Regions from separate parts of the Shewanella sp. DNRA4 genome, predicted to be linked through region 2. Evidence: predicted binding sites of a transcription regulator. Region 2 holds the regulator's gene; each other region holds the start of a gene.

Region 1 (10,880 bases), on a different contig from region 2:
TGTGCGAAACCTTAGCCGATTTTGCCCAGCATCTGGTTGCCAATACCTCGACGCGCATTCGTCCCTATGCTAGCGAGTTAGACCAATATGGTTTGCTGGTGGGTTCCTCGTTACCTATGCACCGTTTGTACTGCACTATCCGCCGCGTGTCGGCCGCCGAGAGCAATGTGTTGATTATCGGTGAGAGTGGTGCGGGTAAAGAACTGGTCGCCAATACCATTCATTTAGCCAGCCCGCGGGTGAATAAGCCCTATATTGCGATTAACTGTGGCGCCTTGAGCCCAGAATTGGTCGATAGTGAACTCTTCGGCCATATTAAAGGCGCCTTCACCGGCGCGACTCGCGATCACCAAGGGGTATTTGAGCAGGCCGAAGGCGGCACCTTATTCCTCGATGAAGTCACCGAAATGCCCATCGAGCATCAAGTTAAGCTATTAAGAGTGCTCGAAAATAATGAATATCGTCCCGTCGGCAGCCCTAAGGTGCTCAAGGCCAATGTGCGTATTGTGGCGGCGACAAACCGCGATCCTTTAGTGGCGATTGAGCAAGGACAACTGCGGGAAGATTTGTACTTTCGCTTAGCGCATTTCCCTATTCAAGTGCCGCCATTGCGGGAGCGCGGGGAAGATATAGTCGGACTTGCGAAGCATTTTCTGGCCTATCGCAATGCGGCGGAAAAACAGAGCAAAGTGTTCTCGCCCTCAAGTTTAGAGGCGATTGCGGCCCACGCTTGGCCGGGGAATGTGCGCGAGTTAAAACATGCTATCGAGCGCGCTTATATTCTGGCGGACCATGAGATTACCCCTGAGCATTTACAGCTTACGCCCAGCTTGGATAAGGAGGCGGCTGCGGAGGAAAATGTGGTGATCCCCCAAGGTATGCGCCTTGAGGAGCTAGAAAAAATCGCCATTTACCAAGCGCTTGAAACGAGTCAGGGCAACAAAACCGACACTGCCGAGCAACTGGGGATCAGTGTAAAAACCCTCTACAACAAGCTCAGCAAGTACGAGCAACAAGTCGAAGCGGGTGAGCCGACGGCGGAATAGTGCTGATTATCAAATTAATATTGAAACATAACCGATTTTTACACTATTTTTTTTGTAAATAATAACTCCTATTCTACAGCCCTTAAACAGAAAAGCGGAGATAGAATATGAAACACTTATTTACTACAGCATTATGGCTTTCTTTGACTGCCAGTAGTTTTGTAAACGCTACCCCAGCGGTAGGAAGTCTTGAAACAGTCGCTGAATTGCCAATACGACCTGGCAATGTCAGCGTCACTGCACAAGGTCGGATTTTTGCCACTGTACATCCACTTGATACGCCGTCAGGTTTACAACTGATTGAAGTTAATCGTGAAACCAATGCTTACAAAGCTTGGCCTTCAATGGATTTACAAAAAGCTTCGACTGCCAATATGACTCAATTTGATACCTTATTAGGGATTGCTCAGGACAAAGCTGGACACCTCTGGACCGCAGATATGGGGTTAGAATTAGGTCAGACGAGGATTTGGGGATTCAACATTAAGGATGGCAGTCTATATAAACAAATTGTCCTACCACAAGCACTCGCGCCCAAAGGCAGCTTTATGCAGGATTTGGTTGTCGATTCACAAAAAGGCTGGATTTATTTAGCCGATATCGCCAACCCAGGCCTCTTAGCAGTGCGTATCGACGATGGTCATACCGTACGTTTTTCAGGTCATTGCTCGCTGCAGGCCGAAGCGGATGCAGTAATGAACATAGATAACAAAACAACATTGTTTAATGGCAAGGTCGCCAGTGTCGCGGTCAATCCCATCAGTTTATCTGCCGATGGAAGTACACTCTATTATGGTGCAATGAATGGCACTCACTGGTATCAGTTATCAACTGCGGCTTTACAAACAGGCAGTAATGATAAAATTATCGCGACTGTAAAATTAGTCGGAGCTAAGCCAGTGTCAGATGGCGCTGCAACGTCCAAACAAGGTAATCATTACTTCACCAATTTGAACCACAATGCCATATCTATGCTAGATAACAACGGTACGCTATCAACAGCGGTCAGTTCTCCACTACTGGATTTTCCCGATAGTGTGCAATTTGGTGAAACGGGCTGGTTATATATTTCAGTGAATCAATTGCATAAAGCAAAAGCCTTTAATGGCGAAGCTGAAACAGCCAAACCACCTTATCGCATCATGCGACTCTGGACTGGTGAGGATACCGCTGCGGGTCAATAACACCTTAGCTGCAACTGCAAAGTTGCAGCTTTTCGTTGCAGTATGAGCGATATCGCAACGGTTATTTCCATTGATGTGAGTCGTTGGTTTAACTCGAAAGGATCTAAAAATAAGTTAGGTGTTGATTGTGTAAACTATCAATGCCTCATATTGTTACTAGCACAGGTCAATTTGAGATGGTGAGATAATTTTTGGAACAAGGAACAAGGAACAAGGAACAAGGAACAAGTTCAGTGACACTTAATCAACCTCCTAAGAGTGCGCTTTATCTCAAGGCGTTGAGTACCCAGTACCGACCTCTACTGTGGTTTTTTGCCGTTGCCTTGTTAGTGCTTGGATTGCTTTGTGCGAGGGCGGCCTGGTTACAACCCGAGCCCGTGTTACGGCTTGTGCTTGGTTGGGTGGCATTTTTTCTGTTGTTCCCTGTACTGCCGCTAGCGTTAGTTCGGCAACAATCTTGGTTAGATACCGAGCGACAGCAATTGTGGCTCGGTAAAGGTGTATTCAATGGGAAGTCGCCTGGATTGTGGCGTTGGCGCGCCTATGCCTTTTCAGATATTAATGCTGTGCAACTCTATCTGCTACAAACAACCCATTGGCACCAGCTCGACCGTAACCGCCAAGCGGAAGATACGGTCGATCACTATCTCGCCTATTTACAAGTGCAGCAGCCTAAAGGGAGTCAATTGAAATTGGCTAACAGCACTGACAAGCAGGAATTACAGCAAGTTTTGCAGCAATGCGCGCAAGCGATAGGCTGTAAGTTTCAGGATTTTAGCAATAGTCCTCAAAAATCCCACCCCAAAGTGAGTGAATTTAATTTTATGCGAGTGCTTATTGCGCTTGCTGTTTTTATCTTAATAAACATCGCGATAGTGTCATTTACGTGATTTTTGGGTCGATAGCATTTTCAGTCGATTCTTGATAAGGCACAAACACCTTCAAAGAGGCGGGCAGGATATCAATATTGAGTTCCTCCGGCTCACAAATCTCGCCATCAATCACATACTTGCATTGGGGCTGACTGCTGATCTTCACCTTTTTCGCGTGGGCATGTTTCACTTTGCCTGTGTTGGCCGAGGTTCCAGAGTCGCTATTGGCGGCCTCTTTAATCCAGCCGGTAAAAGCCAGTTCAGCCAAACTGATAAGCTGTTCATTCGGCTCATTATTTGAATCTAACCAAGTGATATCCAACAAGCCGTCGGTCATATTGGGTTTGCCCTTACCTTGGGCGAGTAAGCTGGTAAAAGGCGCGGCATTGGCAACCACTAGGCTGTGGGTTTGCACTGTCATTGGGGCTTGGTCATCTAAAGTTAGCTGCAACTCGAGGTTGGTGTTGGTGTTCACCGCGCGCCACAAACCATCGAGGTAGGCGAGTTGGCCGAGAGCATTTTTACGCTCGCGGCTCGCCGACTCAATCATTTGCTGCTCAAACCCAATGCCGACCAGCAGCAACACCAGTCGCTCATTGCAACGCGCCGTGTCTATGGTCTGTGTCTGGCCTTGGATAATATTATCAAGGGCTTGGGAGACAGCATTCAGCTTACTGCTTAAACCAAAGAGGGCGTGTGACAGGGCATTGGTGGTGCCTAACGGGATAATGCCTAAGGTGATATCGGTGTCGATAATCTCCGCAGCGACCTCAGTGACTGTGCCATCGCCCCCGCAAGCGATGATGATATCGGCGCCCTGAAGCCGGGCTTTTTTCGCTTGGGTTTGGGCGCTAATCTCTGGCGTGGTGAGCGCTAACTGCACCTCAAAATAGCGTTTCAGTTCAGTACAAATTTGTTCGCCATGGGTCTGCCATTTACCCGCGCCAGAGACGGGATTGGCGATAATCCAGGCTCGCTTATGCAGTTTGATTTCCCCTTGAGTGTACATCTGCTCCAGCGCTTTAAGTTGCCAGCGATTTAACCCTGCGGTTTTACGAATGCTTTTAATCTGTTGCAGCACCTCGGCAAAGCTGAGCTCGGGGCGGCGGCACACAAGATAAGCGGCCAGCACCATTACGGATCGCCCGCGGCCGAGCGCACAGTGGATTAATACCCGCTTTTGGGCGCGTACTTGACGGTGTAACCAGTTAATCGCCTGATTTAATTGGGCGCTAGTCGGCACACTGTGGTCAAGAATAGGGATATTCAGATAGTCGATATGATCCTCATACAGGGACACATCGAGGCCGTCAAATTCGGCGGTGACATCTAAAATGGCGGTAATGCCATAACGATTTAGTTTAGGTAAATCGGCAGCGCTTAAGCGGCTACCCAAGTACAGATATTTATCAATGGCTTGCATTGAAGGCACGCTATCACGGCGCCGCGCCCAGAGATTATAGAGTCGGCATCCTAGTAAAAATGGAATAAAGCCCCAACGAATATACCAAGGGATGGAACCATCCTGACGTTTTCTAAAAATACTGGCGAGATTAAACCAATAGGCCGAGCCGACAAGGGCGAGGGATAGGCTGCTCCATGCCCAAATAAAGGTGAGGATAGGGGAGTGCCCCGTTACGGCGAAATAGCCAAATAACAGCGCTCCGAACAGGTAGAAATACTTAATGTGGATCCTACTCAGCATTGGCATCTCCTCCATCGATAAACGGCGAGCCTCAGGGAAACCCACTTTATCGTAACCAATGACTGTCGCGATAAAGTGGCTCGGTGGTACTCAATTGAACTGTGGTTATCCTGATAGGCTCGTTTGTGGGACTCACTACTCGCTGTCATCCGTTTTAGCAGCGCGTATCTTTCGCTTTAACGCCTTCTTTCAGTTCTTCACAGGCATCTTCAATTGCATTGCCGGTATCAGTGATGGCTTCATCGATTTTTTCGCCTGCATCCTCGGCGTGGTTGTCGCTACAGGCTGACAATCCAAAGGTTAATAATAAGGCTAAAAATGCAGTGGTAATTATGGTCATAGGTTTCATATTGATTCTCCTTTTATCCAATTTAAGCGCGTGGTGCCTTGCCCTTAAGGGCATTGACCAGCAGGGAAATCACAAGTAATACAATAAATAGGAAGAAAATAATCTTTGCGATCCCCGCTGCGGCGCCAGCGATCCCCGTAAATCCAAACAGTCCGGCGATAATGGCCACAACCAGAAACATTAAGGTCCAACCTAACATAGCCACCTCCTTTGTCTTATTTCGGTTTTTCTGTCTTCTTTCACTTTGCATGTTTACGTCGAGTGAGCTAGTGGAGTTCGTTGTTGAGAGCTAGTGAAGTAAGTTGAATGTGCTAAGTTGCGTCTTACATACCGTTATCACTCAATCCCGCAATAAACTCACAAAGGGGATATTGCGAGCTTAATGCCAACTTTGAAATTATTGACTAATTTACTGATTATTAATGTAATTTTTAAATGTCGTATTGGCGGGAGTATTGGCTGATATAAGCGAGATAGGCAATTTTTACCTGCGATTCGGTAAGAGTTGCCATTAGAAAATTGTGAGAAACAGCATAATGGCTTTGGAGGAGTCCGAGAGGGTATGATGTTGTTGGTTTAGAATGGGTAGTAATATTTTCTGTCCAGAATTTTCACCTTAGCTGATAGCTACTTATTGGTGTTGGTTCGAAAACTATCACTGCTGAGTACCACCCAAGCACTACGGGATGACTTATCTCGTCCGAAACATGCCATTCTTGAATTAAATTAACTCAATTTATTGCCTTGGATACTGTCTCGCGTTCTGATAGCTCTCATTCAAGTCATTTAAAGCAAGAGCAATTTGTAGGTGAATTAAAGATTCTACATTTATTTTTTAAAAGATAATTTTTCATCTTCACAGTGGTCGTGATTTTTATACTAATGATGTATTTTATGTACTAAGGCTACATGGCAATATTATATCTTTAATAGAGTTTGGACGAAATTGTAAATGAGGATGTTAAAGTTTTTTCATGGTGTTTTTTTAATTTTTCCGCTTATCAGCTTTTTTTCATATGGTTCCACAACCTCAAAGACTGCAGTATACGTATGTCATAATTGTAGCAATGCGGATTTTATTAGCTTAGTGAAAAAAGAGGCTCTTTCGAATAACTGTAAGTTTACAACATCAAAAGGAGAGACTTCTCAAGACGAAAAGGGTTGTTATAATCAAAATGAAAAAATGATTGTAGTAAATCCCACTTCAAAAATTGCAAGCAAGTTTATTGTCCAATCCACGGGGAAATTGGGTGGCAGTGAGATAAAGTCATTACCATTAACACAAGGTGAGAAGAATGATTTAGACATATTTTATCAAATTGATAATTCATTTGGTCAACTTAGTTCGAAATCAATTGTGGCTTATGCTGGAGAATATGATAACAGCAATTTAAATAAGAAAGTGCCATCTGCAAAGTTTGATCAAAAGCTTGATTATAATAAAAATGCCCAGTGTAGTATGTCATCTTTCCCAACTGATTTTTTTACATCAAAAGATTATAAACAACGAGTGTTGAATGAGCTTGGTGCTTTAATGAAGGCAAGTTTAAAGGATCTAACTTGGACGCAGTTTGTTGGTGGCTTTAAGGATACAGATCTGACAGGGCTGAATCTAGAGCTTACTGATGTTGATATTATTTTTAATCATAGTAATGCGAGAAAAATATTTGTGCATGTGATTTATGACAAAAATGATTACCGTGTTGCTCCAGATAATAGACTAACTTTTAGTGTATCATATGTAGGTGAATATTATAGGGAAGGGAATAAAAATATAAGTTTTAATTTTGAATTAGAGCCAGATCTTTCTTATGCTGGAGGTGTTTCAATTAGTGACCTTTTCACACCATCAGGTAGTGATAATTCAGTGCGATTTTATGGGGATAAGGTTGATCCATGCCTAGTGCAATTTTTTGAACTAAACAAAACTCAAGCCACTACACAAACTCCTCTGTCTAATGATGAAATATATGGCCATTGGGCAGGTGTTCTAGATGAGGGCGGTGGGGAAATTTGTCGCTTGCGGACGCCTATACGTGGCTATTCAGGATATGGATGCTTCACAGATAAAAACGAGGTGCAAGATCTGACTTATGAGTATATGGGGTTATGTAATTAAGTTTTTTAGGATTCTAATTCATAAAAAGCTTAGGCACTTAACAAAAAGCTAGGCTTGATGTTATTCATAATGATATGACAGATAGATTTATTTCATATCGATTTAGCTCCATTAAACGCCATAGCTTGCAGGCGAGGATTGTCGCGCTACGTTCTGTGACAGAGTGGGCTCATCGGAAAAATGGATTTTTCCGATGAGCCCCTAGGATGGGTTTACGGCGTGCCACTGAAGTGACAATGCAGAGCGGAAACGGAACTCCAATCGGTTTTAAGCCCAAAAATGAATGTAAAAAAGCAGGTTTAGTTTTCACTTAACCCGCTCAATACGATTTAGCAAAGCGAATTAGCAGCGTTGCAGTGGTTTCCAGCGTTGCAGGCTGACCGGAATACTTACCCCTTGGGATAACAACAGGTTAATCCGTGCTTGGTAGGCGGCGCCCTGCATTAAATGTTTCGCCAAATCCACCGCATTGCGCTCGCGGTAATCATCTAAATAACTGCCTTTAGCCCAAGCATTAAAGGCGCCGAGGGCGGGGCCTGCCCAAATCTGATAATCCATTTCGCGGCCGACTTCGCCCGTGTTTGACCAGCGGCTCGAAAGACCCAAATACCAGCGGAAAATCAATGCCATTTTACGTTTTGGGTTATCCAGTGCACGCTCAATTTGTTTAGGATCGCGCTCATTAAAGTGCGCCACAGTGCCTGCCCAAATCTCATCTAATGAGGCGCGAAATACTTGCTCTTCCAGCTTTTGCCTTTCCTCTGTTGGAATCGCCTCAATCGAGTCGTAGCGGGTGTAAATCTCGTAGAGTTTGTTAGCGCGCATAGGGAATAGGGTGCCGCGCTTAACCACTTGTAACTTAACGCCCATTTCAAACATATCGGCGGCGGGCGCCATAGTTACATCGGCCATTTCGGTGGTGGTGAGTAATTTACGGGTATGTTCGCTGGCTCCCGCCTCAACACAGGCTTGGTTAATTGAGCCGGTGACAATATAGGCCGCACCCATATTGAAGGTCGCCAGCGCCGCATCGGGCGTGCCGATACCACCACCTGCGCCCACTCGGATCGGCGTTTTGTATTGGTACTTGGCTTGAATAGTATCTTTGAGTGCCAAAATGGTCGGCAATAGCGTGACCAGAGGGCGGTTGTCGGTGTGGCCGCCAGAGTCGGCTTCGGCGGTAATGTCATCGGCCATGGGCACAGATTGCGCCATTAGCATTTGGTCTTCGCTGATAAGCCCTTCGTTCACTAATTGTTGCAGCATCTTAACGGGGGCGGGCTCCATAAACTTGGTCGCCACCTCGGTGCGGCTGATTTTAGCTATCACTTTGTTGCCAATCACAATCTCGCCGTTGGCGTCGCGACTCAGGCCTGCTGCGCGGTAATAGACGATTTGCGGTGTTAAGCCCAAGAAGGCCGAGGCCTCAACCGTGCGCACTTGATGCTTAAGGAAGAGTTCGACACTGCCACGCTCAAGCGCTGGCTCGCTCGGGCTGTGAATGAGGTTAAAGGCGTAGGGGCCATTGGGCAATGCCGTTTGAATGCGTTTAATCGCGGCTTCCACGCGCGATGGAATTAACCCCGCCGCGCCAAAGGAGCACAGAATGCCCGCTTGACCTAAGGCGATAACTAACTCTTCCGAGGCGATACCGTTAGCCATGGCGCCCGCGTAGTAGGCGTATTTTACCCCATGCACGCGGCGAAAATTACTGTCGCCCAAGCTTTGGGTGCCAAGGGCAGGGGCGAAGGCACTCACCGGATGCAAACCATTGCTTTTGTGTAAACCATTGCAGGGTTGAGCTTCTGCAAGACCGACCACCTCGGCGCTTTGGGCAATGCCTAGGCCTTTTTCGGCATGATTGACTAAGTAACAGGCTTGATTGAGATCTTTAAGTTTTTTGCCAAGAGAATCGATATCGAAACTGATGGCGGCTTCATCAACCTGCCACGGCCAAGGACTGAGCTTATTATTATCGAGAGTGTTATTATCGAGTGTGGTATTCGTCATTTGGGCTATTCACTTTTAGGTGTTTGGGGCCTGAATTTGTTTGCCGCAGAGGGGTTATTCCCTTGCACTGCGGCTGTTGTGTACTGTTTAAGCTAACTTTGGCTAATGCCGCAAGTTAGGCGCTCGCGCTATGCCTCTTCGATGCAGATTACGATATCGGTTACCTCATAAATACGCAGGCCATCCTTACTCAGGTTGGCATCGCCCTTGATGATGCGTTTTCCGTTTTTATCTTCAATGCTGGTGATATGCACATCCAGCGACATCTGTTTGTTTAATGGATTAATTTGACCGCGATACTTCCATTTAATTTCTGACAGAATTTGGCCAAATTTCGGATTATTGAAGCCTGCGCCTAGGTCTTGGTCTATGGCATAGGTTTGCAGTAATTCGATAATCGCCTCGACGCCGAGGGAGCCTGGCATTACAGGGTCCTGATGGAAATGGAACTGGAAGAACCAATCGCTCGGGTCAATGGTGCGCTCGGCGTATAAGTATCCGAGCCCCTTCTTACCGCCAGTTTTTACAATTTCGGCCTTGTCGATAAAGTTCAGCTGCCCACCCGCGAGGCGGTAGTGTGGCTTGCCCTGCGGCGCTACAAAACTGCGGCCGTTTTTATCTAACAGATTGATTTGGTTGTCGGCTTTGATACCGCGCTCAATGTGCCACGCTTGGGTAATTTTACCATTGTCGATACCCAACTGGTTTTTAAGCGCATCGGCCTTAAAGTAACCGAAAACCGCATTGCCACGGTAGAAAGGCTCGCCATCGCAGCTCAGCTCAAAGCTAAAGTTTTGAATGATATTGCTGCCAGCAATCACGGTGGACAGCAGGCGCGAATCATTGACTATGGTCTTACCGCGTAAATCCACTTCGCGCAGTAATTTGCCACTGCCGTCGAGGTTGCGGAAGAATAACTCCTGCCCCGGGAAACCTAAGGTCGTGCCCATATAACCCGAGATAAAGCCATTGGGCTGTAGGGAGATTTCCATCAGCACTGAGTAAGGCATCACGCTCGGGTGACTGTTTTTAGCGTAATACCACGCGTTGCTGGGCACTTCATACTCGGCAATACAGGAGGATGGCTTTTTCAGCTCGCCACGTTTGCCCTCAATGGCCACCACTCGGGTGGTGAGTTGCAGATCGCCGCAGGGCGTGCGCGGTGGGATTAAGCCACGGTAAATACTAAAATCGGGGCCGAAGCAGTTTTCAATATCGCCGGTGGCAAACTCAAACAAATGGTAGGGCGTAAACGGCAGGGTGTCGGGCACGCGGTTGGCGTACTTAGAGCCTGCTGGCGCAATCGGCGCACTTACATGCTTAAGCGGCACAACGCCTTTATTCACGGGAGCTGAAACATCTGGGATTTGCGCCATCAGTGGCGCTTGTTCCGCTTGGTTGTCGATATTTGCTGCTTGGGCATCATTACTTTGCGAAGAATGGCTTTGCGAAGAACCGCTGTGCGAATAGCGGGTGCAATCCGCCTCTTCTTTAATCATCACCCCGAGGTTTTGGAAATCCACCACCACTTTGCCATTGAGCAGAATATCGATATTCGCCTTGGCATAGGGGCGAGGGCTCATGCCAATTTCGTT
Region 2 (10,880 bases):
CCGCACCTCTGGCCGAGTTTATTTTATCCCCAGAGGGACAGGCTATTTTGAGCAGTTATGGTTTTCAGCCGCCTAAAAAATAGTGCTAATCGATCTATTAAAAATGGCGCCCTATGGCGCCATTTTTGTTGTTCGCTTTGGCAAGCTTAGGCCTGTGCTAGTGCATTAAATACAACGTCGCTAATCCGAGAAAGGCAAACAGACCTATCACATCGGTGACTGTGGTGAGCACCATGCCGCCCGCCAACGCCGGATCTACTTTTAAGCGCTTTAAGATCAGCGGAATACTGGCGCCTGCTAGTCCTGCGACTGTCATATTGATGAGCATTGCACCGCCAATCAGGCTGGCAAGCGCCATATCATCTTTCCAAACTAATACCGCGATAAACACTAACATCGACCACATTAAGCCATTCAAAAAGCCAATCGCGAGCTCTTTGCCTATCAGCCAGCGGGCATTACTTTGGCCAATATGGCCTAGGGCAATCCCGCGGATCACTAGGGCCAAGGTTTGGTTCCCTGCGACGCCGCCCATGCTCGGTACAATCGTCATTAAAATCGCAATCGTGGCAAACTGTTCAATAGTGCCCTCAAACATATTGCTGACAGAGGCCGCCAGCAGAGCCGCAAATAGGTTGATAGTGAGCCAGAGCGAACGGCGGAAGGTACTTTTGAGTACTGGGGCGAAGGTGTCTTCATCATCGTCCATCCCCGCCATCCCCATCATAGAGTGCTCGGCGTCTTCACGGATAACATCCACCACGTCATCGATGGTGATCCGGCCGAGCAACTTGCCCTCACTATCGACCACGGGCGCTGACACCCAGTCATGGCGCTCGAACAGTTGCGCCACTTCACTGTCGGACATGCCCACGGGAATGCTCTCGATATCGGTATCGATAATGCTGCTGATATGAGTATTGGGATCGCAGGTGAGCAGATCCGCAAGTTTGACCCCACCAAGCACGCGATCGTGTTTATCCACCACGTATAAAGTATCGGTAGTGTCGGGCAGGTTGCCCCGTTGGCGCAAATAACGCAGTACCACATCGATATTGACATCGGGTCTTAAGGTTACTGTGTCGGTGTTCATTAAGCTGCCTGCGGTCTCATCGGGATAAGAGAGCGCTTGCTCGACTCGCTGGCGGTTTTGCAGACTCATCGACTGTAATACTTGTTTATACACAGTATCTGGCAGGCTTCGCAGAATATAAGCCAGATCGTCCGTATCCATGCTGGCGGTAGCCTTGGCGACTCGCTCTGGACTCATAGTGCTGATCAGCGGGTCTTTTAACTCTTCGCTGAGTTCATCGAGAATATCCCCGAGCTGATCTTGATCGACGAGTTGCCATAACACTTGCCGAGCCTTGGGAGGTGACGATTCTAAAATCAATGCGATATCTGACGGCGCCATATTTTGTAGCATTTGCCTGACATGCACAAACATACCACTGTTGAGGGCTTGACTCAGTTGGTCGAGACGGTGTTCGGCTTGTAAACTGTCTGAGGCTTCTACAGGCATGTTTCCTCCATGGCGGCGGTGGATGGGTTGGCGTTTAGCTATTGAGGACTTAAGCCAAAGCGCAGCAGTACATTGTAATTTAGCGCACGGGAGGGCGTCGAGTCACAAATGTGTTTTACTGGTATAAGGTGCTGAAATCAATACCAAACAGGATACTGAATACCGGCAGGGATCATCGAGATGATACCATCAGCAGGCTTCGTCAAACTTAGCGTCGATAAGGGCACAAATGGCATTAAGTGCAGGCTCGGCATCCGGGCCTTCGGCGATGAGGGTGATGGTTTTACCCATGCCCGTCTCGAGCATGAGTAAACCCAATACACTGGCGGCAGAGGCCTGTTTTTCACCTTGGATCAGCGTAATGCTGGCATCAAACTCAGAAGCAAGCACTACGAGCTTTGTGGCGGCGCGGGCATGTAAGCCGAGTTTATTGCAGATGGTGACTTGGCGCTCAAGTTTTGGCATGGCTCAACTCTCGATGGCGCGCATTGACTTTATGTTTGCCATTACTAAAACGTTTAGCTAGTTGCTCGGCTACATAGACTGAGCGGTGTTGGCCACCTGTGCAACCAATCGCAATCGTGAGATAGCTACGATTATTGCGCTCTAAATGGGGCAACCAGGTTTCGAGCAAATTCTCGATTTGCCAGATGAACTTATTCACCAGTGGCTGGCGATTTAAAAACTCCGCTACGGGTTCATCTAAACCGGTGAGAGGTCTAAGCTCCGGTTCCCAATGGGGATTTGGCAAAAAGCGCACATCAAACATAAAGTCAGCTTCGGTCGGCATACCATGCTTAAAACCGAAGGACTCGAAGTTGATCACCAGTTCCTTATCGACACTGCCAAGGAGTATTTGCCGCACTTGGTCGCTGAGTTCATAGATATTCAGATTCGAGGTATCTATATAGTGATCCATCTGCTGTGACAGCGGCTCGAGCAATTTGCCTTCAAGCTTGATGGCTTCTTGCAGTGACACTCGGCTCTTCGATAAGGGATGTAAGCGCCGCGTTTCACTGTAGCGTTTGAGCAACACTTTATCGCTGGAGTTTAAGAAGAAGCTGGTGAGTTCAGTGCCCGTAGGCAGGCTGGCAAGCTGTTTAACCAGCACTTTGTCTTGCTCTGGTAAATTACGCACGTCAACACTGATAGCAACGAGATCGTTACTGCCTTTGAGCTGTTCAAGCAAACTGCCAATCAACGGCAAAGGCAAATTATCGACACAATAGTAGCCGAGATCTTCAAGCACTCTAAGTGCGACCGATTTGCCTGAGCCTGAACGCCCTGACACTATGACCAGTTTCATCCAATGATTACCTGATAGAGTTCCGTTTCATCATGCGTCTTGCGCAATTGTTTTAATATTTGCTTGTCACTGAGCTTTTCAGCCATGCATGACAAGGTACTTAGGTGCTGCTGACATTGGTCGGCAGGCACGAGTAGTGCAAATAAAATATCGACGGGTTGTTTATCGATAGCATCAAAGGCTATCGGCTCCTCACATTTTATCAATATCGCTATGGGTTGTGTTATATCGGTTAATCGACCATGTGGAATGGCGATACCGTTACCTATACCTGTGCTACCCATCTTTTCGCGCGCCACGAGGCTTTCGAAGATCTCTTGAGATGAGAGGGTGGGGTACTGGGCAGCGGCTAAGTCGCTGATGAGTTCCAGTACCTTTTTCTTACTGCCCGGAGTGGCGCAGGTTGTGCACTCCGGCCGCAGTATGGTACGAAGTTCCATTGCTAGTGTTTTGTTAACTTCTCTTTGTGTTTAATAACCTGACGATCAAGTTTATCAATCAGGACGTCTATGGCAGCATACATATCTGCATGCTCTGAAGTCGCGAAGACTTCACCACCGGTGAGGTTGATTCTCGCTTCGGCAATTTGTTGCATTTTCTCAACATTGAGCACAACGTGCACATTATTGATCTGTTCGAAATGACGTTCAAGTTTTGAAAACTTTTCCTCAACATATGCCCGTAACGATTCAGTAATCTCGATATGGTGTCCACTTAGGTTTATTTGCATAGAAACGTCCTCCGATACTCACAATAGGCTATAAACTTTTACGCTGATTGGAAGGGGGAATAAGCATCGCTTCTCGGTACTTCGCAATGGTTCTGCGCGCAACGTTAATTCCCTGTTCTGCCAGAAGTTGAGCCATCTTGCTGTCGCTTAATGGTTTTTTCTGGTTTTCCGCTGCAACCAGTTTCTTAATGAAAGCTCTGATTGCTGTGGATGAGCACTCACCGCCATCATCCGTCCCGACGTGGCTTGAGAAGAAATATTTTAGTTCAAAAAGTCCTTTTGGGGTATGCATGTATTTTTGTGTGGTCACCCGTGAAATGGTGGACTCATGCATCTCTACCGCCTCGGCGATATCGTTTAGGACCATAGGTTTCATGGCTTCTTCACCGTATTCGAAGAAACCCTGTTGATATTGCACTATACAGTTTGCCACCTTGAGCAGTGTTTCGTTACGGCTTTCAAGGCTTTTAATAAACCACTTGGCTTCTTGCAGATGCCCGCGGATAAATTGGCTATCGGCTTGGCTTTTGGTACTGCGCGCCATGGCTGCATATTGCTGATTTACGTTGATTTTTGGCATGCAGTCAGGGTTTAATTCGACCACCCAACGGCCGTTTTTCTTCGACACCGATACATCGGGGATCACATATTCTTCATCGACAGGGGTGATGAGTAAACCGGGGCGAGGATTTAAGGTTTGGATCAGCGCAATACTGTCCCTTAACTCGTCCTCTTTCAGTTTGGTCTTACGCATTAACAGCCTAAAGTCGCGAGCGGCGATCAGATCTAAATGATCTTTGATCAACATGCGGGCGTTTTCGAGGTGTGGAGTATCCGGCGAGAAGTGGGAGAGTTGAATAAGCAGACATTCGCTTAAATCCCTTGCCGCCACACCAACGGGGTCGAAGTGTTGAATACGCTTGAGCACGGCTTCAACTTCGTCGAGTTCAATCTCGGGATTGCCCATGGCTTCGAGGATATCTTCAGTGCTTTGAGTGAGATAACCTTGATCGTCGATGGCATCAATAATCGCGGTGGCAATGGCTAAATCGGTTTCAGAGAAGGGCGTGAGGTTTTTTTGCCATTCTAAATGTTCGTACAACCCCTCGCTAGTTTCCCCTTGGAAGGGCATGTCATCTTCACGGCTAGCGCCAGAACCTGAGTTTGGCGATGCGGTAAAGACTTCATCCCAAGTGGTATCCATGGGTAACTCTTCGGGCAGAGATTCTTTGGTCAGCGACTCGGCAATGTCCACGGTTGAATTATCTTGTTCCTGTGGCTGGGCAGTCGTTTCGCTAAAGTCGGTATCGGCGATATCTTGCTTACGTTCGCTAGGCGCGTCAAATTGCTCCTCTTCCAGCTCGAGAAGAGGATTAGAGTCTAAGGCTTGCTGGATTTCTTGTTGCAGTTCCAATGACGACAGTTGCAGCAGGCGAATGGCCTGCTGAAGTTGTGGCGTCATGGTTAACTGTTGACCCAGTTTGAGCTGGAGTGACGCTTTCATGTTACCGCTGATCCCTAGGTTATTATTGTGAGTTTAGGTCGCTTGATATCATATGGATGGAGCCTAGCGCTCTCAAATTCAAGGCTTATTAGCTTTGTTTTAGTAACTATAGCCTGAATTGTTCACCTAAGTACACCGCCCTAACTTGCTGATTGTCTAAGATCTCTGCGGGTGTGCCCTCGGCAATAAGATTACCGTGACTCACAATGTAAGCATGTTCACAGACGTCTAAGGTCTCGCGCACATTGTGGTCAGTGATCAGTACACCAAGGCCTCGGCTCTTAAGCTGCTCGATAATTTTTTTGATATCGATAACGGAGATCGGATCAACGCCCGCAAAGGGCTCATCAAGCAGAATAAACTTGGGGTTGGCCGCTAAGGCGCGGGCAATTTCGACGCGGCGACGTTCACCGCCCGATAAGGACATGCCTTGGCTGTCACGAATATGGGTGATATGGAACTCTTCTAGCAGTTGCTCTAGTGCTTCTTCGCGCTGGTCACTATTGAGCTCTTTACGGGTTTGCAGTACCGCCATGATGTTGTCGTGTACGGTTAATTTACGAAAGATACTCGCTTCCTGTGGTAGGTAACCAATACCTTTGCGGGCACGCAGATGCATAGGATCGGCGGTTAAATCATCATCGTCGATAAAGATATGGCCTTTATCGCTTTTAACTAAGCCCACGACCATGTAAAAGGTGGTGGTTTTGCCCGCGCCGTTAGGGCCGAGTAGGCCGACGACTTGACCCGTTTTGACCGTCAGGCTGACATCTTTGACAACCTGACGACTCTTATAACTCTTGGCGAGATTCTGTGCTTTTAAGGTGATTTGGGTCATTTAGAATCCTGTTTTTTCACAGGTTTATCTGTTGGTGTATTTTTGAGTTCTTCCTGATAGTTATCAGGTTGAATAATGGTAATTACGCGATCATCACCATTGCCGCTACTTTCGGCGATCAGTTTTTGCTGAATAATATCGTAACGAATTAAATTGCCTGTAACTTGACTACCCGCTTGGTCTAGGGTCGCTGTACCAGTTAGGGTCAACGTCCGAGTGGCCATTTCATAGCGAATCTCTTTGGCGCTAGCAGATGCAGGGCGGCCATCATCAAGGATTTGGCTGTAGGTTGCCGGATTTCCAGTAGCCAGTAAGACTTTACTATTTTCGCCTTCGACAGAAAATGCACGGAGTTGATCCGCATGGATTTTAATTGAGCCTTGAACAACTTCAACGGGACCGAAGAAAATGATCTGATTGTTTTTAATGTCTGCGGTTTGACTGACGGCTTTAATTTTCACTTCTTGCTGTAAGTCACCGATCTTGGCGAAGGCATTCATGCTTATCATTAGCATTAGGCTGGCAAGTAATATGTTATTTTGCTTCATAGGTTCCTACTACCTGACTGGTCAATTGCACTTCCTGCGCGTTAAGGTCGGCATAAAGGCCTTGCCCTTGAATATTAAAATCTTTCCCTGTGACGTAAATGATGCGGTCAGAGGTCATTATCATTGTGTTGAGATCGAGTTCTAAAAAACTGGTGGACAAGGTTTGTATCGGTTCACCAGGGCTGATGGCATCGATAATAACATTATTTTCTAATGCAACCTTGCCAGTATCTTTGTTGAGTCGACCTTGATCGGCTCTGATCTGCCATTTTGCTTTACCTTGGTCGGGATACACAAGATAGACAGGCTGAATAAAGTCGGTTTGGTTTTTAAGCTCATAGTGTTCCATGTGCTTTGCCGTGACGCGACTATTGACTTGTCCTTGCTCGTTAAACTCGATGCTGCGCAGATCTTCGATAATGTAGTCGGGTCTGTCTGTATCATTCAGGCTGCTATCGGTATCGCCACCGCGTTTTTGTTGGACCTGCCAATACAGCACTAGTGCAGTACCAAAAAAAGCAATAATGGCGAGGGTCACACGACTCATATGCTCATCCCATGGGCTGAGGTAAATTTGTTTTGACTCAGAAGTAATAGATCTGTCAGCTCTCTGAGCGCACCATGACCACCATTTAACTGGGTCACAAAATGGGCGTGTTGGCGCACATAGGGATGTCCATCGGCGACACAGACGGCAAGACCGACGACATTCATCACTGGCAGGTCGACAATATCATCACCGATATAGGCAACTTCTTCTGGTGTGACATTGTAGAGCGACAGCAGTTCTTCATAGGGGACAAATTTATTATCCACACCTTGATAAATATGGGTTACACCGAGGGCCGTCATGCGGTTTTCAACAATTTTAGACTGGCGGCCTGTTATCACGGCCAGATTAAAGCCACTGGTCAATAATGAACGCACGCCATAACCATCGCGGGTATGGAAGGCTTTGAGCTCTTCACCCGAGTTGCTTAAATAAATGCGGCCGTCAGAAAATACCCCATCCACATCGCAGATCAGCAGTTTAATTTTTTGCGCTCTTTGCCACACATCATCGCTGATCGGGCCGTAAAATCCTTGCTGTGGCATTAAATGACTCCCGCTTTGACCATATCGAGCATATTGAGCGCGCCGACAGGATGATTGTCTTTATCTATCACTATCAGGCCGTTGATATTTTTTGAGTCCATCACTTGCAGCGCCTGTGCTGCCAAGACGTTTTCAGTAATTGTGACACAGTTTCGCGTCATCACATCGGCGATAGGCGTGGTGCGTAGGTTGACTTGGGCATCGATAACGCGGCGTAGGTCGCCGTCGGTAAAAATACCCACGAGTTTGTTTTGTTCATCGATCACCGCCGTCATGCCTAGGCCCTTCTTGGATATTTCATACAGGGCATCGGTAATACAGATATCGTGTTTAACCAGTGGTAAGTCATCGCCGCTATGCATGACATTACTGACTTTTAACAGTAGCTTACGCCCTAGGGCACCGCCTGGGTGAGACATGGCAAAGTCTTCCCGAGTAAAGCCTTTGGCTTGCAGCAGCGCAATGGCCATCGCATCACCCATTACTAAGGTTGCGGTGGTGCTCGAGGTTGGCGCAAGCCCGAGCGGACAAGCTTCTTCAGGCACTTCAATACATAAATGAATTTTGGCCAAACGTGCCATCGTGGACTCAGGTTTGCCCGTCATGGCGATAACGGGAATGGCTTTACGTTGGATAACGGGCATCAGCGCAAGGATTTCGCTCGATTCACCCGAGTTCGAAATGGCGAGGATAATATCATTATCAGAGAGTACGCCTAAGTCGCCATGGCTGGCTTCGCCAGGATGCACAAAGAAGGCTGGGGTGCCAGTGCTGGCGAGGGTAGCAGAGATTTTATTACCAATATGGCCAGATTTCCCCATCCCCATCACGATGACTTTGCCGGTGCAGTTGAGGATTAACTCGCAGGCTTGGGCGAATTCAACGGAATCGACATATTGATAAAGATTGTCGAGGGCCGATTTTTCAATATCGATGACTTTACAGCCCCACTGGCGCAATTGTGATTGGTCTACCATGTCTATCTCTCTTCTTGCATTGTCTTTGTCGCCCCGTCTGGGATTGGAATAGCACAATTTGGTACGCGATAAAGATGATAAAATTAACGGCTTGTTACTTTGAGTCGCATGCTATTGTTTAAGCTCTGCGCCTAGGCATTAGGGCAGAATATATCGTTTAGCCATTGAATGCCTTGAGCAAAATCATCGTCTTTGGTATTTCCCTTTTGCCACCCGCAGTGAGTAAGGTAACTATGATGGCCAGTTTGATGCTTAATTGCAGAACTCAATAGCGTTTTTAAGTTAAGTTGTACTCACATAATCTTTGTGTCAATTAGCTTATGTCGTGAGCGTTTACAAAACCATTTTGCTAATTTATCAACACAGCTGAAAACATTAAGTAACACTTTAGCTTCACAGAGCGAAAACTTAGGGCGCATTCTCGCTGGAAATGAGGCAAATTGAAAGTATCGCAGGACGATAGTGTCGATTCTGTTGTAGGTTAAAGCGCAATTACGTACAATTTGCGGCTCTTCGATTGGTCTGGGCAGGAAGCGTAGGCCACCTCTTTTCAAATATCGGAATCAAGCATGACTCAAGAACAAACGCCGTTGGTTGAGATCCGTCATTTGGGCTTTCGCCGTGGCCAGCGTGTCATATATGAAGATATTAGCCTGTCTATCCCTAGGGGCAAAGTCACCGCCATTATGGGACCGAGTGGTATAGGTAAGACCACCTTGCTCAAGCTTATCGGCGGCCAATTAACGCCCGATAGCGGCCAAGTGTTGTTCGATGGACAGGATGTGCATGCGGCGAGCCGTAGCGAATTATTCGAACTGCGCAAGCGCATGAGTATGTTGTTTCAAAGTGGCGCATTATTCACCGATATTAACGTCTTCGATAACGTTGCCTTTGCGCTACGTGAACATTCAGGCCTGCCCGAAGAGATTATTCGGACTATCGTGCTGATGAAACTTGAGGCCGTTGGGTTGCGGGGCGCCGCGCAAATGATGCCCAGCGAGTTATCCGGTGGGATGCAGCGCCGCGCTGCCTTAGCTCGGGCGATAGCCCTTGAGCCAGAAATGGTCATGTACGATGAACCCTTTGCCGGACAAGACCCTATTTCTATGGGCGTGCTGGTTAAGCTTATCCGCGAACTTTCCGATGCACTTAATTTAACCTCGGTTGTGGTATCCCACGATGTGGATGAAGTGCTCGGGATTGCAGATTATGTGTATGTGGTTGCAGATAAAAAAGTTATTGCCCATGGCACGCCTGAGGAGTTAAAGCATGCGGATAATCCGCAGCTCAAGCAGTTTATTCAAGGAGCGCCAGATGGTCCTGTGCCGTTCCATTATCCGGCAAAGGATTATCAGCAAGAATTATTGGCAAAAGGAGTTGGCAAGTGAAGTTATTAGACAGTATTGCCGATCTTGGCCGCAGCACTATCGAGTTAGTGCTCGGTTTTGGCCGTGCGGGCCTAATGCTGTGGGGCGCGATTGTTCGTTGGCCTCAAGTGCGTAAAGGCTTTCCATTATTAGTGCGCCAAATTTATGTGGTCGGCGTACAATCTATGGTCATTATTGTGGTCTCCGGCCTGTTTATCGGCATGGTGTTAGCGCTGCAGGGCTACAACATCTTAGTCGGGTTTGGGACGGAAGAAAGTTTAGGCCCCATGGTGGCTTTAAGTTTACTGCGTGAACTTGGGCCCGTGGTTACGGCGTTGCTATTTGCAGGCCGCGCGGGTTCGGCGCTCACCGCTGAAATCGGCCTGATGAAGAGCACTGAGCAGTTATCCAGCTTAGAAATGATGGCGATTGACCCACTGCGGCAAATCATTGCGCCACGCTTTTGGGCGGGTGTAATAAGCATGCCGTTGTTGGCGCTGATGTTTACTGCGGTAGGCATTTATGGCGGCCATTTAGTGGGCGTGGAATGGAAAGGTATCGATGGTGGTGCCTTCTGGTCGATTCTGCAAGCCTCGGTAGAATGGCGCCAAGACATAGTGAACTGCCTGATTAAGAGTGGCGTATTTGCCGTGGTGGTGACTTGGATTGCCTTATACCGCGGCTATCAAGTGGTGCCGAATCCAGAAGGGATAAGCCGTGCAACTACTTCAACTGTGGTGCAATCGAGCCTCGCCGTACTGGCATTGGACTTTTTACTAACAGCCCTGATGTTTGGCCGCTAACGGATTGCAGCGCCAAGGATACAGATCGACGGATTAACAGAGTGGTAACTGAGCATGTTGACACGAAAAATTGAATTATTAGTGGGTGTGTTTCTCTTAACGGGCTTAGCAGCCTTTTTAGTGTTGGTGTTTAAAGTCGCCAATATCGAAGTGCAGACCAGCGACAGTAGCTATACCCTCACCGCCAACT
Region 3 (10,880 bases), on a different contig from region 2:
CCATAGGATCTAAACCTGACGGGTTAATAAAGTCGGTCATACTTAGCTGCCCAACGACCTGGTTTTCCGCCGCACCTGGTGTTTTTACCGAAACTTCCCCTTCAGCAGAGACCGTAATACTGGTTGCATCCTCAGGAATAGTGATCGCAGGTTGCAACACATAACCCGAACCCGGCGTGACAATTTGCCCTGTATCATCTAAGGTAAATTGACCATTACGGGTATAAGCCGTAGTCCCATCGGGGAGCTGCACTTCGAAAAATCCAGGACCTTCAATCATCAAATCGAGCGAGTTATCCGTGGTCAGCATATTGCCTTGGGTAAACATTTTTTGGGTGGCTACCACCTTGGTACCCGCACCAATGTTCAAACCGTTTGGCAACTTAGTGTTAGAGGCGCTGATCCCACCCGCTTGGTTAACAGTTTGATAAAGTAAGTCTTCAAATACCGCGCGGCTTTTTTTATAGCCCACAGTACTGGCGTTAGCGACGTTGTTTGAAATCACCGCAATATCGGTTTGCTGTGCGTCTAAGCCAGTTTTACTAATCCATAACGCTGGATGCATAATTTATCTCCTAACTAATCCGCATTAATGAGGATGAAGCGCGGTCATTTTCTTCCGCGGTTTTCATCATCTTCACTTGCAATTCAAATTGTCGCTGTAGGTCGATTAAGGACACCATCTCATCCACGGGGTTGACGTTACTGCCTTCTACAGCACCACTTTCCACAAATACACTGGGATCGGCAGGCGCCGGATCACCGGATACCAAACGGAACAACCCATCCTCGCCGCGCATCATTTGTGCATTGCCAGGGTTTACTAACTTTAATCTTCCTACCTCTTCGACGACTTCTGTCGTCGCACCTTGAGGGCGAACAGAGATAATCCCATCCTGTGAAATAGTGACCTTTTCAATTGGCAGCGGTAACACAATCGGCCCGGCATCACCCATCACGGGATTACCACGGTCGTTATGCAATAAACCTGTTGAGTCAAAACTGAGACTGCCAGAACGGGTATAAGCTTCACTACCATCCTGTGCTTGCACGGCAAACCAACCGTCACCTTTAATGGCAACGTCAAGATCGCGTCCAGTAGATTTAATCGGGCCCGAACGAAAATTGGCGGAGGGGGTTTCAACCATGGCAAAGACCCTTGTCGGCAATCCTTCACCAAAGGCTTGCATCGATCTGGCTTGCGCCATATCCGACTTAAATCCATCGGTATTTGCGTTGGCTAAGTTGTTGGCACGCAACGCCAACTCATTCATATTTTGCTTAGCGCCGCTCATGGAGATATAAAGGAATTTGTCCACAGACTGCTCCGTCAAAGTTTCAACCTGACAATAGCAAAGCAAGCATCATGCCAATAAAATAAGCAGCTAGTTAACTGATAAATTAGGAGATTTTAATAAACGAATGAATGCACAACAGAAAGAGGCTAAGTGTTGCCGCAAGCGGCAACACTTAGCAGAGGCAAGATTAACTTAACGAATTTGCAGAACAGTTTGTTGCAGAGTGTTATTCACTTCCAGCGTACGTGAGTTGGCTTGGAAGTTACGTTGTGCCGAAATCAAATCCACCAGCTCAGTCGTCAAGTCAATGTTAGATTGCTCTAACGCTGAAGAACTGAGACTACCAAACGTACCACTGTTAGGCTCACCAGCCAACGCAGGACCTGACGATAAACTGGCTTTCCACGAGGTATTACCCACTTGTGTCAACCCTTGTTCGTTTGCAAAGCGAACTAAAGCAACGCGGGCTAATGGCACTGTTGAACCATTGGAGTAACTGGCAGTGATCAAACCATCTTCACCAATTTCGACATTGGTTAAACGTCCTACTGTGGTACCGTCCTGTGACAATTCAGTGGCGGCAAAGGGAGCTGAATATTGGGTTGGTGCATTAAATTTAATCGTCACGGCTTGAGTGCCATCAGCACCAGGGCCTAACACACCAGCGCCGCCAACCCCTAGCGCTTCGGTGGCGACGACTGCCGGATCACTCCCAGTATACACACCGACGGAATTAAACTTCAGAACCGATCCCTTCCAGCCGCCAGCCGTTTGAGCTGTACCAGAGGCATCGGGAGTGCCATCACCATTGGTGTCAGTCTGATATGTACCAGCAGGGCCAGAAATATCAACTTGTTTACCATCAATGGCATAGTATGCAACCCAGTTGTTTTCACCATTATATGAGCCATTATTTGGCTTGACGAAATAGGTCGTCATGATATGTGGCTCACCCAGAGAGTCATAAATCGTCATGGATGTCACACTGTTATAGGTTTTGGAGTCTAACGGATCAAAAGCAGCAGGGTCGAGTGAACCTTCTTTTGCATTTAAATTCATCTGCAAAGTCACGTTTTCAGTTTGAACAGGGCTACCCGCAGTATCAGGAATTTGTACTGGCTTAGCTGTCGTTAAACTGACAGAGGTAGAGTTACCATCTTTGTCTACTGGAAAGGTCTGCAAAAAATTCCCAGCAGAGTCAACCATATAATTATTTTTGTCGACTTTGAAAGCACCTGCCCGAGTAAACTGATGATCCAAGGTACCTATCTCGGACGCAGTTACAAAAAAGCCACCGCCTTTAATCGCTAAATCTAACGAGTTATTCGTCAGTTGCAAACTACCTTGGTGGAATTGCTGCGCCACTTGGCTCGTAGCCACACCGCCACCCACAGCGGTTTTTGAGTTTGAGAAAATTGAATTAGCGTAAACATCCGCAAATTCAGCACGCGACTCTTTAAAGCCAATGGTGTTAGCATTCGCGATATTGTTCGCAGTAGTGTTCAAATCTTTCTGCGCAGCAGAAATGCCACTCAATGCAATGTTAAACGACATAATTCACCTCTACATTTGCTCAATTCAATGATGGACAAGTGTGATGTCCATTTACAATCTTGATAACGATTAAACTTCACTAATCGCAAGTACATCCGACAGTTTAAAGGCCATTCCACCCTTGAGATTCAAAATGGCGCCAGTCGCTGCTGTACCTAAAGAAACACTGGTCACATGCGCATAGGTCGATACAGCTAACGCTTGTGATTTATCATTCACCAAACCCGATGCTTTAATCGAGTAATTACCTGCAGCAACGGGTTCTCCTTTATCATTCAAACCATCCCACTTGACATCAGTGTTACCACCCTTACTACCATCAACAGTAAATGTTCTAACGACCTGCCCTTTATCATCTTCGATTCGAACATTAATGACGGGAATTTTCTCTGAAGTACTGATCACACCATTTAAGCCTGGGCTTTCTGCAGAGATATAACCCGTATCAGTCGGTAACAGCACTTTTCGCCCAACTAATCCCGATGCTTGCAAAGCTTGGCTTGATGTCATCACACTGTTTAAATTAACAATTTGATCATTTAACTTAGAAATGCCATCGACAGTAGAAAAAGATGCCATCTGTGCAATCATCTGGTCGTTATCAACGGGCTTGAAGGGATCCTGCATCGATAACTGCTGGCTGAGTAATGAGAAAAAATCCTCTTGAGTGAGCTGCTGACTCTTAGCCTCTGGAACAGCAGAACTATTCGGCAAACGTAATCCATCCAAAAATGGGTTACCTGTCGAGCTAGTCGAGGTTTTCGTGGTATTGGTTGATACCGTATTCGATTGAGTGTTTGTTTGAGTCAGCTGCGATGAGGTTTGACTCAGTTGGTTAATGAGGCTCACAACGTACCTCCTAAATAACGCATATTATTTACCCATCCCAAGTGTTTGTTGCAGCATAGATTTTGCCGCCTCAGCCACTTGAACATTCATCTGATATGAGCGAGAAGCTGAAATCATGTCAGCCATTTCTTCCATGACATTCACATTTGGTTTGTAAATAAAGCCATCAGCATCCGCCATCGGATGATCCGGCGAATACTCTTTTAATAGGGGCTTATCACTCTCGACGATGCCTTTCACCGTGACACCTTGAGAAGCTTGTTGCTGACTTTGCGCCTTGGCCATTTCGGCTTCGAAAATAGGATGACGAGAACGGTAAGTTTTATCTACACTGCTGGAGACTGAATCTGCGTTAGCAATGTTACTCGCGGTAGTATTTAGCCGCAGAGATTGGGCTGACATGCCAGACCCCGCAACATCGAAGATATTAAATAAACTCATGATTAATCCCCTCTCAGCGCTTTTTTCATACCGCTAAATTTACTGTCTAAAAAACCCAGAGACATTTGATATTCGAGAGCATTTTGCATAAATGCTGATTGCTCTTGTTGAACGTCGACAGTATTGCCATCCCCAGTATCGGGTTGATTCGGCACTCGAAATTTAACGTACTGCCCGGTTAGCTGCGCTAGCCCAAAATGCTGCTCATCAGCGGTCATCTCTAAGCTATTACGCTGTTGTTGCTGGGTTTTAGCAACATTTAAGGCGGCAGAAAAATCGACGTCACGGGCTTTATAATGTGGCGTATCAGCATTTGCGATATTGCTTGAAATCACTTCAGCCCGCTCAGCACGGATCCCCAACGTGAATTGGTGAACACCCAGTGCCTTATCAAAATTAATCGCCATAAAATTGCCTCCATCGTGTCACTCACGGGAACAAAGCAATTCATGTGCCAATACTTTTATGGGAGGTAATAAAGTTTGTGAGGGATGCAGCAGATAAAAAAATTACCGAACTATGCCGGTAATTATCAATTAAAATCAAATCCTTAAGTTTTCTTTTGGTAATAAATGCCAGGGTTACAACGAACCATATCAAATTCATCAGTAAGGCCAGCAATGGATTCGGATGCGCCTAAAAAGAGGATACCTTTGGGATTTAACGCGGCAGCAAATTGCCGCAAAATTTTTGCTTTTGCCTCAGGGGCAAAATAGATCAACACATTTCGGCAAAAAATAATGTCAAACTTACCCAACAAAGTGTAACTCTCGAGCAAGTTATGAGCTCGGAAATTGACGAGACGTTTAACGTTATCCTTTATGCGCATGTTGCCAGAAGGCAAAGCATCAAAAAACTGCCGCTTACGTTCTTCAGACAATCCACGTGCTAACGCTAAACTATCATACTCAGCATTTTTACAACGCTCCAACATAGAAGGCGAAAGATCCGTTGCTTGAATCGAGGCACCACCAGGCAGCGCCCCAGGTTTTTTTTGCTGGTACTCTAATATGGTCATAGCTAAAGAATATGGCTCTTGACCCGACGAGCAAGCTGCAGACCATATCTTTAAAGGTCTACCTAACTTACTGTATTCTGGTAATAGCACATTATTAAGCAATTCAAATGGATAACGATCACGAAACCATAAGGTTTCATTAGTGGTCATGGCATCAATAACTTCAGCTCGTAAAGCTCGTTCCGTTGGTTTCATCGAATGCTTTACCACATCGGATAACGAAGGAAGGTTATATTTGCCCATCAATGGCGCGAGACGACTACGTACGAGGTATTGTTTATTTTCACCTAGCACGATGCCGCTATGTTGTTCTAAGAACAACCTAAATTGATTATATTCTGCTTCAGCGAGTGATTTATCAGGCACATTCACGTCCTAGATCCTATAGCAAGCACCAAAATAAGTGCACAACAATCATGTAATAAGGGCTAGATTATAGCGTAAAGCTCAACTAGGCACTAACCCACACTCTCACTACAAACTTAAATGCTTGTTCACTGCCGCAGCTAATTCGTCAGGGTTAAATTTTGCGATAAAGTCATTGGCACCAACCTTTTGTACCATGGCTTGGTTAAAGACACCGCTTAATGAGGTGTGCAGTACCACCTTGATATTTTTAAGCTTAGGATCATCACGGATCTCAGCCGTTAAGGTATAACCATCCATTTCGGGCATCTCAATATCGGAGATAATGAGTGGAATTTCATCAGCAACGTTATTCATTTCACTTGCAATGGCCTTGAGCTTATCAAGTGCCTCACGACCATCCTTTGCCGTGTCAATTTGTAAATTTAACGACTCTAACGACCGAATAATTTGCTTGCGTGCCACCGCCGAATCATCAATCACCATAATATGGTAATGCTGACTTCTATCGAGAGTAAGTTGCTCATTAACCTCTTCACTAATGGCCGTTTTGACAGGTGAGATTTCATCTAAAATCTTTTCAACATCCAAGATTTCAACCAACTCACCTTCAATCTCGGTAACCGCGGTTAAATAGGAATAACGCCCAGCACCTTGCGGTGGCGGCATAATAGCTTCCCAGTTCATGTTGATAATACGTTCAACAGAACTAACCAAGAACCCCTGCACACTTCGGTTATATTCCGAAATGATGATAAAGCAATTTTCAGTGCTCGCTAACGGACGCCCTCCCGTTGCCGCACTCAGATCGATAACAGAAATAGTTGTGCCGCGAATATGGGCAACTCCTTTGACGTAAGGATTGAGTTTAGGCAATGTCGTTAATGGCGGGCATTGCAGAACCTCTTTCACTTTAAATACGTTTATCCCAAACCGTTGACGACCATTTAACTTAAATAGCAATAGTTCTAGCCGGTTTTGACCTACGAGTTGGGTTCGTTTGTTGACTGAATCAAGAATACTCGACATAACTCTGCCTTGTTGTTCTGTTTATGTACGGCCCTAAAACTCGTTTGAGTATAGGCATATTAATTGCTTACGTCTTGTTATCGATAAACATAGTTGAAACTAAGTCAAACTTCTGACACCAAAAATCTAAGAAAGAAGCATTGAACAGTTTCACGCTTGATAAAAGTATAGGTGTATTCTGGCGTTACAAGCTAGTCTCTTCATTATGAAAGTAAATTTAGTCTATTTTTTGAGTATTTTCGCATTTTTTCTATCCACGGCAGCTAAGGCTGAACCCGTGATACCTAGCGTATCGGCGATATCCGAATTAGCTAAAGCCCTTATTAATGAAAAGATTGCTGTACCTGCAAATGCGAAAGTCGACATTAATCCACAAACGGTCGATAACCGAATGCTGCCAGCACAGTGTACATCACCAATAAGGGTCGAATTAGCTTCAGAACGCGAAATTAGCCGTAATAACACCATAAAAGTCAGTTGTGATACCCCCGATCTCGCCTACCCTTGGCAGATTTTTATGTCTGTTCGAGTAGACATTCTTTTTCCTGTTGTAGTCGCAACCGAAACCTTAGCGCCAGGTGAATTAATCAGTCCTTCACAGGTCGAGATCCGCTATGTTGACCAAAATAGTTTGCGTGGTATGCAATTTAGCGATACTAATCAGCTTACAGGCGTTAGAGTTAAACGCCGAGTCGCGAAAAATTATCCTATTTTTGCGAACAACCTTTGCTTTGTCTGTAAAAATGACACAGTGTCGATTTATGTGCGTTCAAATAACTTCGTACTAAAAACTGTGGGAGAGGCGCTGCAAGATGGTAATATCGGCGACCAAATTCGAATCAAAAATAGCAGTTCTAACAAAGAGCTAGATGCCATAATTACGGCGATTGGCGAAGTAGAAGTTAGAATGTAAAATAAGCTAAAGCTTTTCGATAAGCTGCCGATACCCCAGTTAAGAAATCCGTATACATGACGCTGGAGCCTAAAATGGCAATTGATATTAGCAAATTTAACGCCGGAGCGGCCGCACAAGTCCGTTCAAACAGCACTAAACAAAGCAGCGAAAGCGAGAAAACCTCTCAGGTAGCGGCTAAATCAACTCAACTAAAAGGTGACTCTGTTGTCATTACGGCTCAAGCTCAACAGTTACAAGGAGCTCAAACCAAAATGGCCAGTCTACCTGAAGTCGACCAAAAGAAGGTGGCCGAAATAAAACAAGCCATTGCCGAAGGTCGTTATAAAATTGATCCCGAAAAGTTGGCTGCGAATATTGCCAGCTTCGAAGCAGAATTAAATGAGCTTAATAAAGAGTAACTATGACAGAAATAGCTAAACTGGTAGATCAACAACACGCCCATTTGGCTGTTCTTAAACAAATTATTCTTAAGGAAAAAGGCGCTTTGGTTGACCAAAACGCCGATTTGCTTTTGTCGCTTGCTGAGCAAAAATCAACATGTCTACAAGCCCTTAAAGCAAATGATGACTTGCTGGCTAGTCACAGCGATAAAGCCTTACTCACGGAGCAAGTTGAGCTATCCGATAAAATGGCAGTGGTTAAAGAGGCTCTCGCAGAATGCAAAGATCTCAACGCGCAAAATGCTAGTTTGATCGAGATGAATCTTGCAAGCCTAAACCGCTTTGCACAAGCCTTGCAGGCGAGCCGAAATGCCACCACGCTGACGTATAACGATAAAGGTAAAACCTCAACAATATCAAGCTTAGGCAATGATCTAAAAGCGTAAGGCGTTATAAGTACAAACGGATTTCAAACAAAAACCGCGCTTATTAAGCGCGGTTTTTGTTTATCGATTATCCGTATCCAAACCATCTCATGCTTGTCTTCTGGTTGATAGGAGATGACACCTTAAAAGTAAGTGACTTCTTTAATTCTCTGTGGCCGACTCTGCTGCTGATAGATTTGCCATACCTTAGAAAAATCAAGTTCTAACTCAGTAACGTAATGCTCACCTGCGGGATAACTTTTAACTACTCTTGCGCCGCGGATCACCCCAGTGACTGAAGCTTTAACATTATCATCGGTTAGCATCCAATCACTGACACTGCTGTTAGCGGTGATCTTTTGACCATATACTTGTTCAGCTAGCTCACGGTAAGCCACAATTTTGGATGCTTGCATCGCCATCAACATTCTTTGAGATTGCTCTTTCGCTGGTTGAGTCGCTAACGGGGCATAACCAATTGCCGTTAGCTTAGGGAAGCTAGATGGAGGAACATCTTCCCACTGCACATACTTGTCTCTAGAGGCACAACTTGTCAGTAGAAGCGCCGCAATCACCAACAGGTAGCGTTTCATTTTCCATCTCCTAATACACGCACTTCATTCATACCGGGAGCCGACTGACGATATAAAATCCCATCGTGGGAGATCACTTGCTCAGAGGGCTGCATATAATTGCTTAATTCTTTTTGTGTAACAAAGGTCTGTGAAGCTGACACCACTCGGTTGTTACTTAAGGTAACGATTCGAGTATTAATCGCTAAGCCATTAGTCGTCGGGCTCATCGTGGATACCACAATATGGTCAACAGGCAAATTAGTAGACAATTTTTGCCAGTCACGCGTCAAAATAAAATCGCCCTCACCAGTAACACGCAGTCCATCGGCGAGATTTAACTCCACCACATTAAATTGAAAACTGTGCAACGATGCCATGAGTCCCTGCTGCAATTGCAGCGCAACCGCATTCGTACTCGTCATGTCGCCCACTAATACTGGTGTAGTTACAACGATAGGTTGATCAGGACGCAATGCATCATTTTGCTTGACTAGCTCGGTCACAATACGCTGCGCTAAATGATTAATCACCGCTGTCGGCGGCAAACCATTGCCATCAACTAGACTAGGTTTTGGCGGCACAACGGGTTTAGTCGCACACCCAATCAGCGCCAAAAGAGCCAGGGGAATGAACGCACGCTTTAGCATGGGAATAACCTCATTATCGATATCAATGCGCCTCAAAGCGAGCCGCAATCTTTAGTCAAAAAGATTGCAAATATTAGACCAAGTCAAAATACAATCCTTGATTCACTCACCAGATTATCGACAACGGTGCCAATAACTTTACCCTCGACACCTATTCAGCAACTTCAGATAGTTTGGGTATATTTCATAAATCAGGCACGGAACTTGCTTTTACAGCCAATAAAACCGCCATTAAACTGACTCAACTGATTGGCACAATTGACCTGAAGGGCTTATTAATGAACATACTCAGAAAGCACTTGCTCATCATTAGCAGCCTACTACTGGCCGCACTTCAAGCTAATCAAGCGCAAGCAGAATGGGTCGAAGCCAGTGGTGAAGCAATCATCACTAATGGCAACATCGCCCAAGCGCGGGAAGAAGCCATCAATCAAGCGGTTAGCTATGCCACCCTCAGCACCGGGATCCAAATATCCAGTGAACAACAAACCACCAACGGCAATCTCACGCAAGACAGCTTCGCCATTAATCGTAACGCTCAAGCGATTAGTATTCAGTTAGTGAGTGAACGCATTCAAGGGAATAAAATTTATGTGTCGCTCAGGCTCGATCTGAATGATGACCCAACACAACAATGCCCAACGGGCCAATTAAAAGCCGCGATCCTTATTCCCCAAGCCCAAATAAAAGATCGAGCACAATTACGCTACGGCCAATTATCAGGATTTGAAGAAGTCATCTCCGAAAGACTCGGTAATAGTATTGATGGCTACTCATCAACTGGATACAGCCATATCCATGCCAAAGAAAGGCTCGATATCGCACAAGAACTGGTCGATATCCGCGGCTATAGACTTCCGAGTTGGCTGAGTGAAATTACCGATAGCCAATACATTTTACTACCGCAAATTATTGATATTTCAACCGATCCAGTACAAGCCACCTTTATGGGATGGTGGGATGAAGCGCCACAAAGGCAGTTCCAATTAAAGCTTAGCCTTTATCACGGCATTAGCGGTGAAGAAGTATGGAACAAAACCTACAGCACATCGGCTCGGTGGGAATTTGAGGAACAAGCCATTGTTGCCCCCAATAGTGATAGATTTTGGCGTTCATCCTACGGCAAAAATATCAGCCAACTGCTGCAAGAAGCGACTCGCGATATTGATAACACGCTCAACTGTAGGCCACTACTTGGGCAAGTAGTCAGTCGTCAAGGAGACCGGATTATTCTCAACCTAGGCAGAAAACATGGCATTCGAGTTGGCGATAAGTTCCAAGTGGTGTTACAACGCAATTTACCGGATAGACTCAATGAAATGCGTGCCATTGCTACCAAAAGCCGAGCAACAGTGCAAATTGAACAAGTGAGTGAAGAAAGT

Evidence for each region. Region 2 encodes sigma-54, which starts transcription at its own class of promoters, with help from an activator protein. Its sites were predicted from a motif close to GTTGGCACGNNNNTNGNNT; they were not measured.
Region 1: the regulator sigma-54 is predicted to act here: its motif matches at 5,528-5,546, upstream of HG547_RS00235 (DUF1328 domain-containing protein).
Region 3: the regulator sigma-54 is predicted to act here: its motif matches at 6,606-6,624, upstream of flgA (flagellar basal body P-ring formation chaperone FlgA).

Annotation. Positions count from the first base shown of each region.
Region 1 covers NZ_JABAIP010000001.1:46,159-57,038, forward strand. Annotated here, with positions in the region: gene HG547_RS00210 (sigma-54 dependent transcriptional regulator) at 1-1,046, shown strand, start outside; gene HG547_RS00215 (L-dopachrome tautomerase-related protein) at 1,154-2,230, shown strand; gene HG547_RS00220 (hypothetical protein) at 2,464-3,120, shown strand; gene HG547_RS00225 (diacylglycerol kinase family protein) at 3,113-4,807, opposite strand; gene HG547_RS00230 (hypothetical protein) at 4,962-5,156, opposite strand; gene HG547_RS00235 (DUF1328 domain-containing protein) at 5,179-5,355, opposite strand; gene HG547_RS00240 (hypothetical protein) at 6,115-7,275, shown strand; gene pfaD (eicosapentaenoate synthase subunit PfaD) at 7,618-9,285, opposite strand; gene HG547_RS00250 (beta-ketoacyl synthase N-terminal-like domain-containing protein) at 9,414-10,880, opposite strand, start outside.
Region 2 covers NZ_JABAIP010000003.1:77,742-88,621, forward strand. Annotated here, with positions in the region: gene HG547_RS03975 (molybdate ABC transporter substrate-binding protein) at 1-83, shown strand, start outside; gene mgtE (magnesium transporter) at 158-1,522, opposite strand; gene HG547_RS03985 (HPr family phosphocarrier protein) at 1,712-1,987, opposite strand; gene rapZ (RNase adapter RapZ) at 1,974-2,828, opposite strand; gene ptsN (PTS IIA-like nitrogen regulatory protein PtsN) at 2,825-3,268, opposite strand; gene hpf (ribosome hibernation promoting factor) at 3,271-3,558, opposite strand; gene HG547_RS04005 (RNA polymerase factor sigma-54) at 3,587-5,062, opposite strand; gene lptB (LPS export ABC transporter ATP-binding protein) at 5,169-5,900, opposite strand; gene lptA (lipopolysaccharide transport periplasmic protein LptA) at 5,897-6,448, opposite strand; gene lptC (LPS export ABC transporter periplasmic protein LptC) at 6,435-6,995, opposite strand; gene kdsC (3-deoxy-manno-octulosonate-8-phosphatase KdsC) at 6,992-7,543, opposite strand; gene HG547_RS04030 (KpsF/GutQ family sugar-phosphate isomerase) at 7,543-8,520, opposite strand; gene mlaF (phospholipid ABC transporter ATP-binding protein MlaF) at 9,090-9,908, shown strand; gene mlaE (lipid asymmetry maintenance ABC transporter permease subunit MlaE) at 9,905-10,690, shown strand; gene mlaD (outer membrane lipid asymmetry maintenance protein MlaD) at 10,745-10,880, shown strand, end outside.
Region 3 covers NZ_JABAIP010000008.1:114,745-125,624, forward strand. Annotated here, with positions in the region: gene flgG (flagellar basal-body rod protein FlgG) at 1-565, opposite strand, end outside; gene flgF (flagellar basal-body rod protein FlgF) at 576-1,319, opposite strand; gene flgE (flagellar hook protein FlgE) at 1,491-2,852, opposite strand; gene flgD (flagellar hook assembly protein FlgD) at 2,922-3,701, opposite strand; gene flgC (flagellar basal body rod protein FlgC) at 3,726-4,142, opposite strand; gene flgB (flagellar basal body rod protein FlgB) at 4,145-4,549, opposite strand; gene HG547_RS10440 (protein-glutamate O-methyltransferase CheR) at 4,693-5,532, opposite strand; gene HG547_RS10445 (chemotaxis protein CheV) at 5,635-6,555, opposite strand; gene flgA (flagellar basal body P-ring formation chaperone FlgA) at 6,761-7,468, shown strand; gene flgM (flagellar biosynthesis anti-sigma factor FlgM) at 7,543-7,869, shown strand; gene HG547_RS10460 (flagellar protein FlgN) at 7,872-8,297, shown strand; gene HG547_RS10465 (LPP20 family lipoprotein) at 8,420-8,869, opposite strand; gene HG547_RS10470 (FlgO family outer membrane protein) at 8,866-9,498, opposite strand; gene HG547_RS10475 (flagellar assembly protein FlgT) at 9,777-10,880, shown strand, end outside.